3 regions of the Janthinobacterium glycogeni genome follow, and region 1 is predicted to be linked to each of the others. Evidence: predicted binding sites of a transcription regulator. Region 1 holds the regulator's gene; each other region holds the start of a gene.
What was found. The regulator FNR, encoded in region 1, switches genes on or off when oxygen is low (the NO sensors DNR and NnrR bind a similar motif). The targets are predictions, from matches to a motif close to TTGATNNNNATCAA.

Region 1 (4,210 bases):
CGCTTCCAGAGCGCCATGTTCGACCAGGACACCCTGATCATCACCTACGATGCCAAGCGCGGCGAACCACGCGGCGCCATGAGCAAGAAGGCCGGCAACAACGACAAGCTGGGCGACTGCATCGATTGCACCTTGTGCGTACAGGTGTGTCCGACCGGTATCGATATCCGCAACGGCCTGCAGTATGAATGCATCGGCTGCGCCGCCTGCGTCGATGCCTGCAACAGCGTGATGGACAAGGTCGAGCGGCCACGGGGGCTGATACGCTACAGCACCGACCATGCGATGGAAAACAACTTCAATTCGAAGCAGATCCGCCAGCGCGCCATGCGCCCGCGCGTGCTGATCTACACGTCCATCCTGGCCCTGATCATCATCGCCGTGTGTACTTCGCTGGCGCTGCGCACGCCGCTGAAAATGGACGTGATCCGCGACCGCGGTTCGATGGGACGCGAAGTGGAAGACGGCATGATCGAAAACGTCTATCGTCTGCAGATCATGAACACCTCCGAGCAAAGCCAGCATTTCAAAATCAGCGCTTCCGGCTTGCCGGGCCTGACCTTGCTGACGCGCGAAGAAGTGACCTTGCAGCCGACGGAAACGCTGGGCTGGCCGATCCGCCTGCGCGTGCCGCACGGCGTCGGCGAAAAGGGCTCGAACAAGATTGCGATCGAATTGCACTCGCTGGACGACCCGTCGCTGCATGTGCGTGAAAGCGCGGTCTTCATCGTGCCACGTTAACAAGGAAAGGCGGACGGGGACCGGCTGCCCTCGCCGCCACGAAGTTGCAGGAAGGTCAGTCCCCGCATGGGGACTGGCCGTTTACACAGGAGAAATACCATGTCCGACAGTCTGAAACTGCAACCTCCCGTTGCACCGTGGTACAAGCATCGCTGGCCATGGCTGCTGATGATCGGTCCCGGCCTGTCCGTGGTCGTCGGCAGCTTCATGGGCTATATCGCGTTTACGCAGCCCGACGCGCTGGTGGTGGGCGACTATTACAAGCAGGGCAAGGCGATCAACCAGGATTTGAAGCGCGACACGATCGCCAGCGACCTGGCCATGGATACGACCCTGTCATATGACGTCGCTGCAGCGCGCCTCAGCGGTTCCGTGCACAGCTTCGGCAAGGCGTACCAGAAGCCTTTGCTGCTGCACCTGGCGCATGCGACCCTGCCGGAAAAGGATATCAAGCTGCTGGTGCAGCCCGATGCGGCCGGCAATTTTTCCGTGGCGCTGCCGATGCTCGAGCGCAGCCGCTGGCAGGTGCTGGTGGAAAACGACAAACGCGAGTGGCGCCTGTCGGGCATCTGGACCTGGCCGCTGCAACGCAGCATCGCGCTGCATGCCGATGAGGAACTATAACGTACAGTGCCGGGAAAACCGTAGCGAGCGGCAGTGATTTGTGGCTGAGAAGCACAGCTGTGCTATGCACGGGGGCGCCGAGCCAGCGAGCATCGCAGGCCGCAAAGCGCGACGCGCAGTAGGTTTTGACGGTGCTGTTATTTGCAGACGTCCGTGCCGGCCGTAATAGCCTTCAACTTGGCCGGCTGCAGGATCTCGATCTCGCGGTTGGAGACGCGCAGCCAGCCTTCCTTCTTGAATTTCGACAATAAACGGCTGACGCTTTCGATGGTCAGGCCCAGGTAGTTGCCGATTTCCTCGCGCGACATGCGCAGTTGAAATTTGCTGGCCGAATAGCCGCGCGCTTCATAGCGCGACGCCAGGTTGACGATAAAGGCGGCAAAACGCTGCGTCGCCTGCATGTTGCCCAGCAACAGCATGACACTTTGCTCGCGTGTGATTTCCTGGCTCATCATGCGATGGAAATGGCGCAGCAGGGTCGGCATATTGCCCAGCAATTGTTCCAGGCTGGAAAACGGGATTTCACACACTTCGCTGTCTTCCAGCGCCACCGCATTACAGTGGTGGCGGTCGGCGCTGATGGCGTCCATGCCCAGCAGTTCGCCGGCCATCTGGAAACCCGTCACCTGCTCTTCGCCGCCAGGATTGATCTGGTAGGTCTTGAAGTGCCCCAGGCGGATCGCATACAGATTCTGGAACGAGTCGCCGATGCGGAACAGCGAAGCGCCGCGCACGATCTTGCGCCGGCGGCCGATGATCTGGTCGAGCCTGTCCATGTCGCCCACATCGAGGCCCATCGGCAGGCACAATTGATGCATGCTGCAGGTCGAGCATCGCGCACGCAACGCTTCCACGGTCACTGTGGGCAAGGTCGGAGTAAGGAGCGCTTCAGTCATGTCGGTACCTTTTAGAAAATGCAATAAGAAGTTTACTGCATACAGGGTTGCCGTGTGCCAATTTCACCGCAATTTCGGCGAATAAACCACGTCCAGCCTTTAATTATATGGCAACATCGTCAAAAGCCCATGCGGAGAGGGCAATTTGCGTGGCGGCGCTTGCTAAGCTGGGGTATTGATAGGAAAATTCCTGACAGCATTATCTGCCGCCTGTGCCGCCCGGTACTGAAAAGGAAATCATGAAGCCTCTCGGCATCAAAGCAAAAGTCGCGCTGGCCACCAGCCTGACCTCGATCGCCATGATCGCGCTGGTCACCATGATCCAGGTGCAGCACATGCGCGCCGACTTCACCCGGGTACTGCTGAGTCAGCAGTCGTCGCTGATCACCCGCACCGCCGCCGAACTCGACGACAAGCTGGCCATGCTGCTGCAGATCGTCACCCTGACGGCCCGGCAGCAGCCGCCGGAACTGATCGCCCAGCCCGCCCAATTGCGCGACTACTATTCGCGCCGCTCGATGCTGGTGCTGTTCGACGACGTGCTGGTGCTCGACGCGCACGGCGCCGTCGTGGCCGACATGCCGGAAGTGGCGGGGCGCGCCGGCATCAACGTCGCCGAGCGCGAGTATTTCCAGACCGTGCTGCGCACGCGCCAGCCCATGATCACCGAGCCGATGCTGGGCAAATCGAGCGGCATGCCCATCGTGCAGATGGCCGCGCCCGTGCTGGCCGCCGATGGCCAGGTGGCCGGCGTGGTGATCGGCGTGCTGCGCCTGTACAAGGACAACCTGCTGGGACGCCTGCGCTCGGAAAAGATCGGCAAGAGCGGCTATTATTTCATCCTCACGCGCGGCGCCGTGCCGCGCTACGTGCTGCATCCCGATACCAGCCGCTTGCTGCAGCCGCGCCAGCCGAACGCCAACCTGACGACCACGCAGCTGCTGAAGATGGATGGCGAAGGCAGCATGGTCAGCACCAACAGCCGCGGCATCACGGCCGTCAACAGCTTCAAGCGCCTGAAATCGGTGAACTGGCTGCTGGCCGCCTCGCTGCCCCTCGACGACGCCTTCGAACCGTTCGACGGCGTGCTGTACCGTCTGGTGCTGTGGAGCATACTCGCCTCGCTGCTGGCCGCAGCCGTGCTGGGCTGGGTCACCGTGCGCCTGCTCTCGCCGCTGGTGCGCCTGCGCGACACCCTGCAGGCGCTGCGCACCAGCGGCAGCCGCTTCACGCCCGTACCGGTGCTGCAGCGCGACGAAATCGGCGAACTGACGGAAGCGTTCAACGGCCTGATGGGCGAACGCGACCGCCTGCAGCAGGAACTCGAAGCGCGCGCGGCGGAGCTGGAGCAGGAGCGCGACCGGGCCGAGGCGGCCAACCGCGCGAAGAGCGATTTCGTGGCCAACATGAGCCATGAAATCCGCACGCCCCTCAATGCCGTGCTGGGCATGGTGTATTTGCTGGGCAATACCAAGCTCGACACGGAACAGCGCAAATATCTGACCATGGTGCGCGTGGCGGGCCAGTCGCTGCTGGGCATCCTCAACGACGTGCTCGATTATTCGAAGATCGAGGCACGCCGCATGGAATTGTCGCCCGTCGAATTCGACCTCGACGAGGTCATGAACACGCTGGCCACGACGATGACCATGAATGCGGGCGAAAAGGAACTGGAACTGGCCATCGCCGTCGAGCCCGACGTGCCGCGCCGCCTCGTGGGCGACGCCCAGCGGCTGCAGCAAATTCTCGTCAACCTGGCCGGCAACGCCATCAAGTTCACCGAGAGCGGCGAAGTGGTGGTGGCCGTCAGCCTGGCCGAGAAAGACAACCGCCGCGCCTGGCTGCGCTTCGAAGTGCGCGACACGGGCATCGGCATGACGGAGTTGCAGCAACAGCAGTTGTTTGCCGCGTTTTCACAGGGCGACCAGAGCATCACGCGGCGCTTCGGC
Region 2 (4,210 bases), on a different contig from region 1:
TGAACGGGCCGTCTTCATAGCCGTGCTCATCCTGGAAGTCGGGGCTGGCCACCTTGAAGTCGGCGATGAAGCGGTCTTGCTCGGCTTTTTGTGCCGGCGTGAAATTTTCCAGCGCGTCGCTGCCGGCCACGAACACGTACGGCAAGCCTTCGTCGCCATGCACGTCGAGGAACAGGTCGCAGCCGATTTCATGCATTTTCTGTTTTACCAGGAACACTTCCGGGCTGCGCTCCATGGTCGGCGTCATCCATTCGCGGTTCAGGTTGGCGCCGGCCGCGTTGGTGCGCAGGTTGCCGTGCACGGAACCGTCCGGGTTCATGTTCGGCACCACGTAGAAGACGGCGTCCTGCAGGCACTGGCGGGCAAATGGATTGGCCTGGTCCAGCAAGGCTTCAAGCATGCCTTCGACAAACCATTCGGCCATCGTCTCGCCCGGATGCTGGCGCGCGATGACCCAGACTTTTTTCTCGGCATCGGCGTCGCCGACCACCAGCAGATTCATGTCGCGGCCTTCCACGGTGCTGCCCAGGTCGACCAGGCGCACCAGCGGCGACGCTTGCGCACTGTCGATCAGGGCCAGGTGGCGGTCCCATGGATACGGTTCGAAGTAGGCGTAGTACACGCTTTCTTCTTCCGGCGTGTGTTCGATGGTCATCACCGTGCCGTCAAAGCTGGTGGGCACGCGGAACCAGGTTTCGCGGTCGTAGCTGGCCACGGCCTGGTAATCTTTCCAGCCGTCCGGGTAGGCCGACTTGCCGGCATTCATGAAGCGGATCGTGCACGCCTCGCCTTGCGCACCTTGCAGGCGGAAGTAAAACCACTGCGTGATGTCGGCGTGGGAATCCTTGCGGATGTTCAGCTCGATGGATTGGGCATCGTCGGCGCGCAGCACCTCGATCGCGCCGGCGTCGAATTGCTGGCTGATTTTAATGGTCATGAGTGTTCCTGATAAAAACGTATGGGTTTTGCATCGTGTGCAATGGCGCGATGATACCTGTTTTGCGGCGGCCTTTGTGCTGGCGCAAGCGATGGCGGACGTGCTTTGCTAACGTGGAAGCTCCGACACAGGGAGAGCATCATGGAAGACAACGGCAAACACATCCGCGAACTGGAAAAGAAAATCAGCGCGCTCAGCGATGCCCTGGCGCACCTGGGCAAGGGCACGACCTTGCAGGAATTGCTGCGCATCATACGCTTTCCCGGCTATACGACGCCGGCCGAATTCACCTTCAACGTTGCCATCCTCGACACCATGCTGGTGCAGGCCAATGCGCTGGAAAAGCTGGGACAGGATTTATTGGCAGGGGCGAAACAAGTGGTAGCCAAACAGTGAGCGCAGGCGCTGACTTATTCCTGAACGCCTGAAAAATGGCCAGGGCCAAGGCAAGGCGCGGGGCCGCAGGCAGTACGAACGTACGCCCAGGCCCTGCAACGCCGCCATGGACGTTTTGTCAGGTGTTCAGGCCGCCGAAGCGTTCAAAAAACCAGGGCTCCACGTCCGGTGCCTGTTCATCCTCGCGCCGCAGGGTCGCCAGGATATGTTCCTCGGCCGCCGCGTACGTGATGCGGTACAGGTCGCGCGCCAGCGCATAGGCTTGCGTGCCGGGCCACGGTTCGGGCAGCAGTTCGACGGGCAGTTGCGGGTCGTGCAATTGCACGCGGCGGTAGGCGTGCGTCAGCAGCGAGCGGATGACGAACGCCTGCTCGGCATCGAACACGGGTGCTTCCTGTAGCAGGGTCAGCAGCGGCTGGAAGCTGGCGATGAATTTTTCGTAGCCGGCCATCACTTCCGACAAGTCCCAGCAATCGCCCACCATGTCGCGCAGAGGACGCGTACTGACACCTGGCAATTCCGTGGTGTGGCAGACATACAGCTTGCCCTGCACCTCGTTGCGCACGAGGATATCTTCCAGCGCCTCCGCATTGCTGGCCGGGTGGCCAAAGATGCCGGGAGAGATCAAGCCATAGCCGGCCCACAATAATTCCTTGCGCAGCGCCCCCCGCTCGGCGGCGCCGATGCTGCCGGCCGGCCCGATCACCAGGGTCCAGCTGCCATCCCAGTGCACGACCAGCGGCGCATAGATGCGGCGATAGGCGCGCTCGAAGCGGGCCAGCGCCTCCGGGCGTATCGCATAGGCGCTGCGGCGGCCGTCGCGCTGCGAGCTGAGCCAGCCCTCCTGCGCCAGGCGGAACACGCTGGTGCGCAATAGCCGGTCATTGACGCCGAATGGCGCCAGCAGCTCGATCAGGCTGCCCAGCCAGATGGCGCCGCCCCGCGGCACGATGGCGTCGCCAAAGATGGTCATCACCAGGGACTTCGAGCGCGGTGGGTCGCTTTCCAGGAAATCGGCTATCCATGCCGTGCAGCGGGTGTTCTTCATGTGGTTCCGGTCTGGCCGTGTTGCGGTCGGTTCAATAAAAACAGCAGTTTACTTGGCTGCGCGGTTAGCGCGGCAATAATTTGCCGGAAGCGCTGGTGGCACTTCGCAATGTTTTCTCATCAGCAATATCATACGCACAAAAAAGCTGCACAAGATACGATTTTTTAAAATGATTCACATCAAGTGTATGCAAATCGTTTTTTGTATCGTATTATCTGTTCATCGCACCGCGTTGCTGCGCAAAATCAAAGACATGGGAGACACATCATGTACGCACAAATGGTTGAAACCGGCCTCAAGAACGTCCGCTCGATCGACGACATGGGTCAAGAAGAACGCGCTTTCCAGGCGCGCATCGACGAAGGCATCAAGATCGAGGCCAAGGACTGGATGCCGGACGCCTACCGCAAGACCCTGATCCGCCAGATTTCGCAGCACGCGCACTCGGAAATCGTCGGCCAATTACCTGAAGGTAACTGGGTCACGCGCGCACCGACCCTGAAACGCAAATCGATCCTGCTGGCGAAGATCCAGGACGAAGCGGGCCACGGCCTGTACCTGTACAGTGCTGCGGAAACCCTGGGCGTCTCACGCGACGATTTGCTCGCTGCCTTGCACTCGGGAAAAGCCAAATATTCCAGCATCTTTAACTATCCGACCCTGTCGTGGGCCGACATGGGCGCCATCGGCTGGCTGGTCGACGGTTCCGCCATCATCAACCAGATTCCCCTGTGCCGCTGTTCCTATGGTCCGTATGCGCGCGCCATGATCCGTGTCTGCAAGGAAGAATCGTTCCATGCGCGCCAGGGCTACGACATCATGATGTCGCTGTGCAAGGGCACGCCGGCGCAAAAGGCCATGGCGCAGGATGCCTTGAACCGCTGGTGGTGGCCATCCTTGATGATGTTCGGCCCGTCCGACGCCGCCTCCGTCAACAGCGCCCAGTCGGCGCAATGGCGCATCAAGCTGTTCTCGAACGATGAATTGCGCCAGCGCATGGTCGACCAGACCGTGCCGCAAATCGAATACCTGGGCTTGACCGTGCCCGATCCCGACCTGAAGTTCAATGCGGAAACGGGCCATTATGAATTCGGCGAGATCGACTGGGCCGAATTCAACAATGTCCTGAAGGGCAATGGCCCGTGCAACCGCGAACGCCTGCAAACGCGCGTGAAAGCGTATGCAGACGGCGAATGGTTCCGCGATGCCTTGGTCGCGTATGCAGACAAGCAAGCCGCTAACAAAGCGGCAGCGTAATTACATAAGACAGATAGGGGAGAGCAACATGAGCAAAGAATGGCCTTTGTGGGAAGTTTTCATCCGCAGCCAGCACGGCCTGGCGCACAAGCATGTGGGCAGCCTGCACGCTTCCGACGCCACCATGGCGGTCAACCATGCGCGCGACGTCTACACGCGGCGCAATGAAGGCGTGAGCATCTGGGTGGTGCGCGCGGCCGATATCGTCGCCAGCAGCCCGGGCGACAAGGGCGCCCTGTTCGAACCGTCGAACAGCAAGGTGTACCGCCATCCCACCTTCTTCCCGATGCCGGAAGAAGTCAAGAACCTGTGATGGGAGCCTGCAATGGATGACAAGGTCACGCAACAAAAGTTCGATTACCTGCTGCGTCTGGGCGACAATGCCCTGATCCTCAGCCAGCAGCTGTCGCAGCTGTGCGGCAAGGGGCCGGCGCTGGAAGAAGACATGGCGCTGACCAACGTGGCGCTGGACTTGCTGGGTCAGACGCGTCTGTGGTTCAGCTATGCGGCCGAACTGGAAAACGCGGGCCGCGACGAGGACGACATCGCCTTCCTGCGCGACGCCCACGACT
Region 3 (4,210 bases), on a different contig from region 1:
TGGGCAATAAAGCGCGTTTCCACGCGCGCATACCTGCGGCGCAAGCCCTGCAAGGCAAAGAAAAAGAAGGATTTGGCCAGCTTGCGCTCGGCCTGCGCCATGCTGGCCGACACGTCCAGCACGAAAAACACGACGGCGTTCGTGCTGGGCCGGGGCTGAGGCAGCACTTGGCGGTATCGCAAGTCCTCATTGGTGAAGGGCACGGGCTGCGTTTGCAGCGCGCGCCGCTTGATCGCTTCCTTGACGGTGCGCCGGCGGTCAAGGCGCGACCGGGCGCCATGACGGTCCAGTCCGCTACGCACGAGCTGTACCTCGTCGATCGGCCCCACGTGGCGTGGCTTCAGGTGCGGCAGCTCGAAGGCGTCCCACAGCCAGTCGAGAATATCGTCGATGGGAAACTCCAGCAGCAGGCGCACGGCGCCCTCGCCATCGCCGCCTTCGCCTTGCGTTCCCGCCCCGCCCGTGGCGGCAGGGTCGGCCGCGCGCAGGATATCGCCGGGCTGGCCGTCGCCCTGGCCCGCGCCCATGCTGTTGCGCGCCGGCGCCAGACGGAAACGCGCATGTTCGAGCAGGCGCATGGGTACTTGCACCGTGCGCTGCTGCGGCCCGCCGATCAGGTCAGGCGTGGCGATCAGCTCGGGCAAGTGCGCCTGCACGGCGTCGCGCACTTTCTGGTTGTGGCGCAGCCAGTCGCGCGCGCCGCGCGAGAACAGCCCGTACCACGGCTGGGCCAGGTCGGGCGCGGTTGCTCCCGCAGGACCATCCTGCTTGCCCTTGCCTGGCGAGATGGTGGCGGACATGGCTATTCCTGCGCCAGCAAGGTAGTCACGTAGTTGAGCGCTTCGCGCGCGCTGTGGGCGTCGTAGCCGTATTCGTCGACCAGGCGCTGTTCGACGGCGGAAATCCTGGCCCGCACGTCGTCATCGGGGCGCTTGGCTGAACCCACCAGACGCAGCACGTCGCGCCGCTGCTCGAACAGATATTGCTGGATGGCGTCGTGCAGTTGCGCATGGCTGCCCAGGCCGAACGCCTCGCCCCGCTTGAAGGCGCTCATGGCCTTGCGCACCACTTCTTGGCGGAACGACTGCTTGCCCGAGTCGCTGATGTGGATTTTTTCTTCCACGGCGCGCAGGAAACGTTCGTCGGGACGGCGTTCTTCGCTGGTGATGGGGTCGCGGATCTGGCGGTTGTCGAGCATGGCTTCGACTTCATCGAGATATTTGTTCAGCAAGTCGTGCGCTTCCTGCTCGAATGACACGAACAAGGCCTTGTGCACGTCGGCCTTGACCCAGCGGTTATAGAAATCCTTGCGCGTGAGCACCAGGTAATCGACCCACTTGCGCTTGCGCCGCGGTTCGATGCGCGCATCGCTTTCGATGCCGTCTTTCAGGGCCAGCAGCACGTCCATGGTGGACAGGCTGTTGCGCTGGGCGGAAATGATGGCGTGCGACAGGGCATTGATGACGAAACGGGGCGACACGCCCGCCAGGCCTTCGTCGGGCGCCTTGTCGCGCTCGCGCAGGCGGCGGATATCGGCATGCTGCAAGTCGTCGACGTCTTCGTCGGCGTATACGCGCAGTTTCTTGACCAGCTCGGCTTCCTTGTCGTCGCCCTCGGGCAAGCGGCTCAGGATGGCAAACACGGCCGCCGCATGCAGCACATGCGGATCGAGGTGCACGTCGCGGAAGGCGGGTGCTGCCGCCTGGATCAACTTGCGGTAAATGCGTGCTTCTTCGCGGTAATTGAGCGTATACGGCACTTGCACGATGACCATGCGGTCGAGCAGGGCCTCGTTTTCGCTTTCTTGCATGAACTTGCGAAATTCCGCCAGATTCGTGTGCGCGACGATGGTTTCATCGAGGTAAATCAGGGGGAAGCGCGACACCTTGACATTCTTTTCCTGCGTCAATGTCAGCAGCAGGTAGAGAAATTCCCGCTTGACCTTGAGGATTTCGATCATTTCGAGCATGCCGCGGCTGGCCGCATACACGGCGCCGGACCACGACCAGGCGCGCGGATCGCCTTCGTCGCCGTACTGCACCACTTTCGACAGGTCGACGGAACCGACCAGGTCGGCCAGGTCGGCCGTGGTGGGATCGTGCGGCGCATACGTGCCGATGCCGCAGCGGCCCGCCTCGGACAGGTGGATGCGCTCGACAGGCATGCGCAGGAAGTCGCCCCCATACTGTTCTTCCAGGCGGGCGCGGCAATGGGGACACGGTTCGCCGTGCAGCTCGGCATCATAGCTGGCGCGAAAGTCGGCGCGCATGCTGTGCGGCACCAGATGCAGCGGCGATTCGTGCACGGGACAGCCGGCGATGCCATATAGCGCGCCTTCGCTGCTGTGGCTGTATTCTTCCAGCCCCCGCTTGAGCAGGATCACCATGGTCGACTTGCCGCCCGATGGCGGGCCCAGCAGCAACAGCATGCGCCGGCCCACCTCGGAGCCGGCGGCGGCCGCCTTGAAGTAGGCGGCGACCCGGTCGATCGCCTCGTCGATGCCGAACAGCTCGTCGTCGAACAGGCGGCAGCGGAAGCGCCCGCTGTCGTCGGTCTGGCCGTTCCAGCGCATCATGTCCCACAGATACTGGTGCGCGCTGCGCGTCAGCAGGCCCGCGCGGCCGGGCAGGATTTGCTCGATGAAGTCGGCAAAACTGCCACGCCAGGGACTGATGCGGTGTTTTTCCGCCCAGGCCGCCATGCCCTGCACAAAACCCGCATGCTGGCCTTGCTCGCCCGCAGGCGCGTCGTCATCGGATTGGCGTGGCATACCAGGACTCTTCATTATTTCCCCATCCATACCGTTGCTGCCGTGTGCAGGCCCAGTTCCAGCCTGCCAGTCAAGTATACGGCCCTGCCTCTGCCCGCACGACTGATCTCGCTCAACCTTGACGAGGGAACTATTTTTATCCTCGCTGCGCCCATTTAAGACAGGGCAGCCCTGCCTCAGCGCCGTTCAATCCAGATCAATACCGGCCCGCACGGCACGTCCACACTGATCTTGCGACGACCCACGAGGAGAACATAATGATAGGTAACGAGAATGGTTTCAGCGCTCCGCCTGGCGGCAGCGGCAGGGGACAAAGTGCGGACGATGAAGAGGCCGTCGGCCAATTTTCCGTGCCCGGCGAAGACGACAATACGATCGAGAGCGCGTCCGTCTCGGAGGTGCCCGACGCCCTGAGCGGCGTCAGCATGGAACTGCTGGAAATCAAGCGCAGCATCGAAGACGGCATGCGCCAGGGTATTTCCCAGGCGGGCGGCGCGCGGGCGGCCGACGCCTTCAGCGACGGCGGCAATATCCAGGGCGTGTCCATCGGACTGGGCGAGGGCGCCAGCGACAGTTCGTCCGGCGAGCCGGGCATGCCCGCCCTGACCCTGTACGTGGCCGAACCCACTTCCGTCGACCGCGCCAAGGCCGCCATCGTTGGGGCCATGGGCGTGCGCGCCGTGGCCAGCGACAAAGTGCCCGTCAACATCGTCGTCACTGGCGTGATCGACGCGCAGCCCCACCGTTTCCGCTTGCGGCCGGCGCCGGGCGGGGTGTCGGTCGGGCATTTCCGCATCACGGCCGGCACCATCGGCTGCCTGGCCGTGGGCCGCAGCGCGCCGCGTAACAGCCGCCTGATGATCCTTAGCAATAATCACGTGCTGGCCAATTCCAACGGCGGCGTGTTCAACGACTGCATCGTGCAGCCTGGTCCCATCGACGGGGGACGTTGTCCGCAAGACCAGGTGGCCGTGCTCGAACGCTTCGTGCCCATCAATTTCAGCGGCGGCGTCAATTTTGTCGATTGCGCCACCGGCTGGGCCTGGCCAGACCGGGTGCGTCCCGAACTGGTCTACCTGAACGGCGGCGTGCCCGCCTACTTCCGTATCAGCAATGCGCTGGTGGCACCCGCGCTGGGCATGATGGTCGGCAAGTCCGGCCGCACGACGCAATTGACGCAGGGCCGCATCACGGGCCTGGGCGCCACCATCAACGTCAATTACGGCGGCGGCAGGATCGCGCTGTTCCAGGACCAGATCGCCATCACGGGCGTGAGCGGGGCATTCAGCGCGGGCGGCGATTCCGGCTCGTCCATCTGGACCTGGAACCAGCAGCGCAATCCCGTCGGCCTTCTGTTTGCCGGCGGCAATAACATCACGTTTGCCAACCAGATGCGGCGGGTCGTGGTGGCGCTCGACATCAATTTGTACACTTGAGCAC

Region 2: a site for FNR is predicted at 2,551-2,564, ahead of paaA (1,2-phenylacetyl-CoA epoxidase subunit PaaA). Genes of this name have one in related genera too.
Region 3: a site for FNR is predicted at 2,957-2,970, ahead of ACQ4W4_RS10435 (serine protein kinase). Genes of this name have one in related genera too.

What each region holds. Positions count from the first base shown of each region.
Region 1 is NZ_JBNYXP010000006.1:375,964-380,173, reverse strand. It holds gene ccoG (cytochrome c oxidase accessory protein CcoG) at 1-741, shown strand, start outside; gene ACQ4W4_RS16830 (FixH family protein) at 841-1,365, shown strand; gene fnr (fumarate/nitrate reduction transcriptional regulator Fnr) at 1,503-2,261, opposite strand; gene ACQ4W4_RS16820 (response regulator) at 2,501-4,210, shown strand, end outside.
Region 2 is NZ_JBNYXP010000002.1:242,755-246,964, reverse strand. It holds gene ACQ4W4_RS06650 (M14 family metallopeptidase) at 1-937, opposite strand, end outside; gene ACQ4W4_RS06645 (hypothetical protein) at 1,079-1,333, shown strand; gene paaX (phenylacetic acid degradation operon negative regulatory protein PaaX) at 1,452-2,381, opposite strand; gene paaA (1,2-phenylacetyl-CoA epoxidase subunit PaaA) at 2,649-3,638, shown strand; gene paaB (1,2-phenylacetyl-CoA epoxidase subunit PaaB) at 3,667-3,951, shown strand; gene paaC (1,2-phenylacetyl-CoA epoxidase subunit PaaC) at 3,964-4,210, shown strand, end outside.
Region 3 is NZ_JBNYXP010000003.1:424,023-428,232, reverse strand. It holds gene ACQ4W4_RS10440 (DUF444 family protein) at 1-800, opposite strand, end outside; gene ACQ4W4_RS10435 (serine protein kinase) at 803-2,770, opposite strand; gene ACQ4W4_RS10430 (chymotrypsin family serine protease) at 3,028-4,206, shown strand.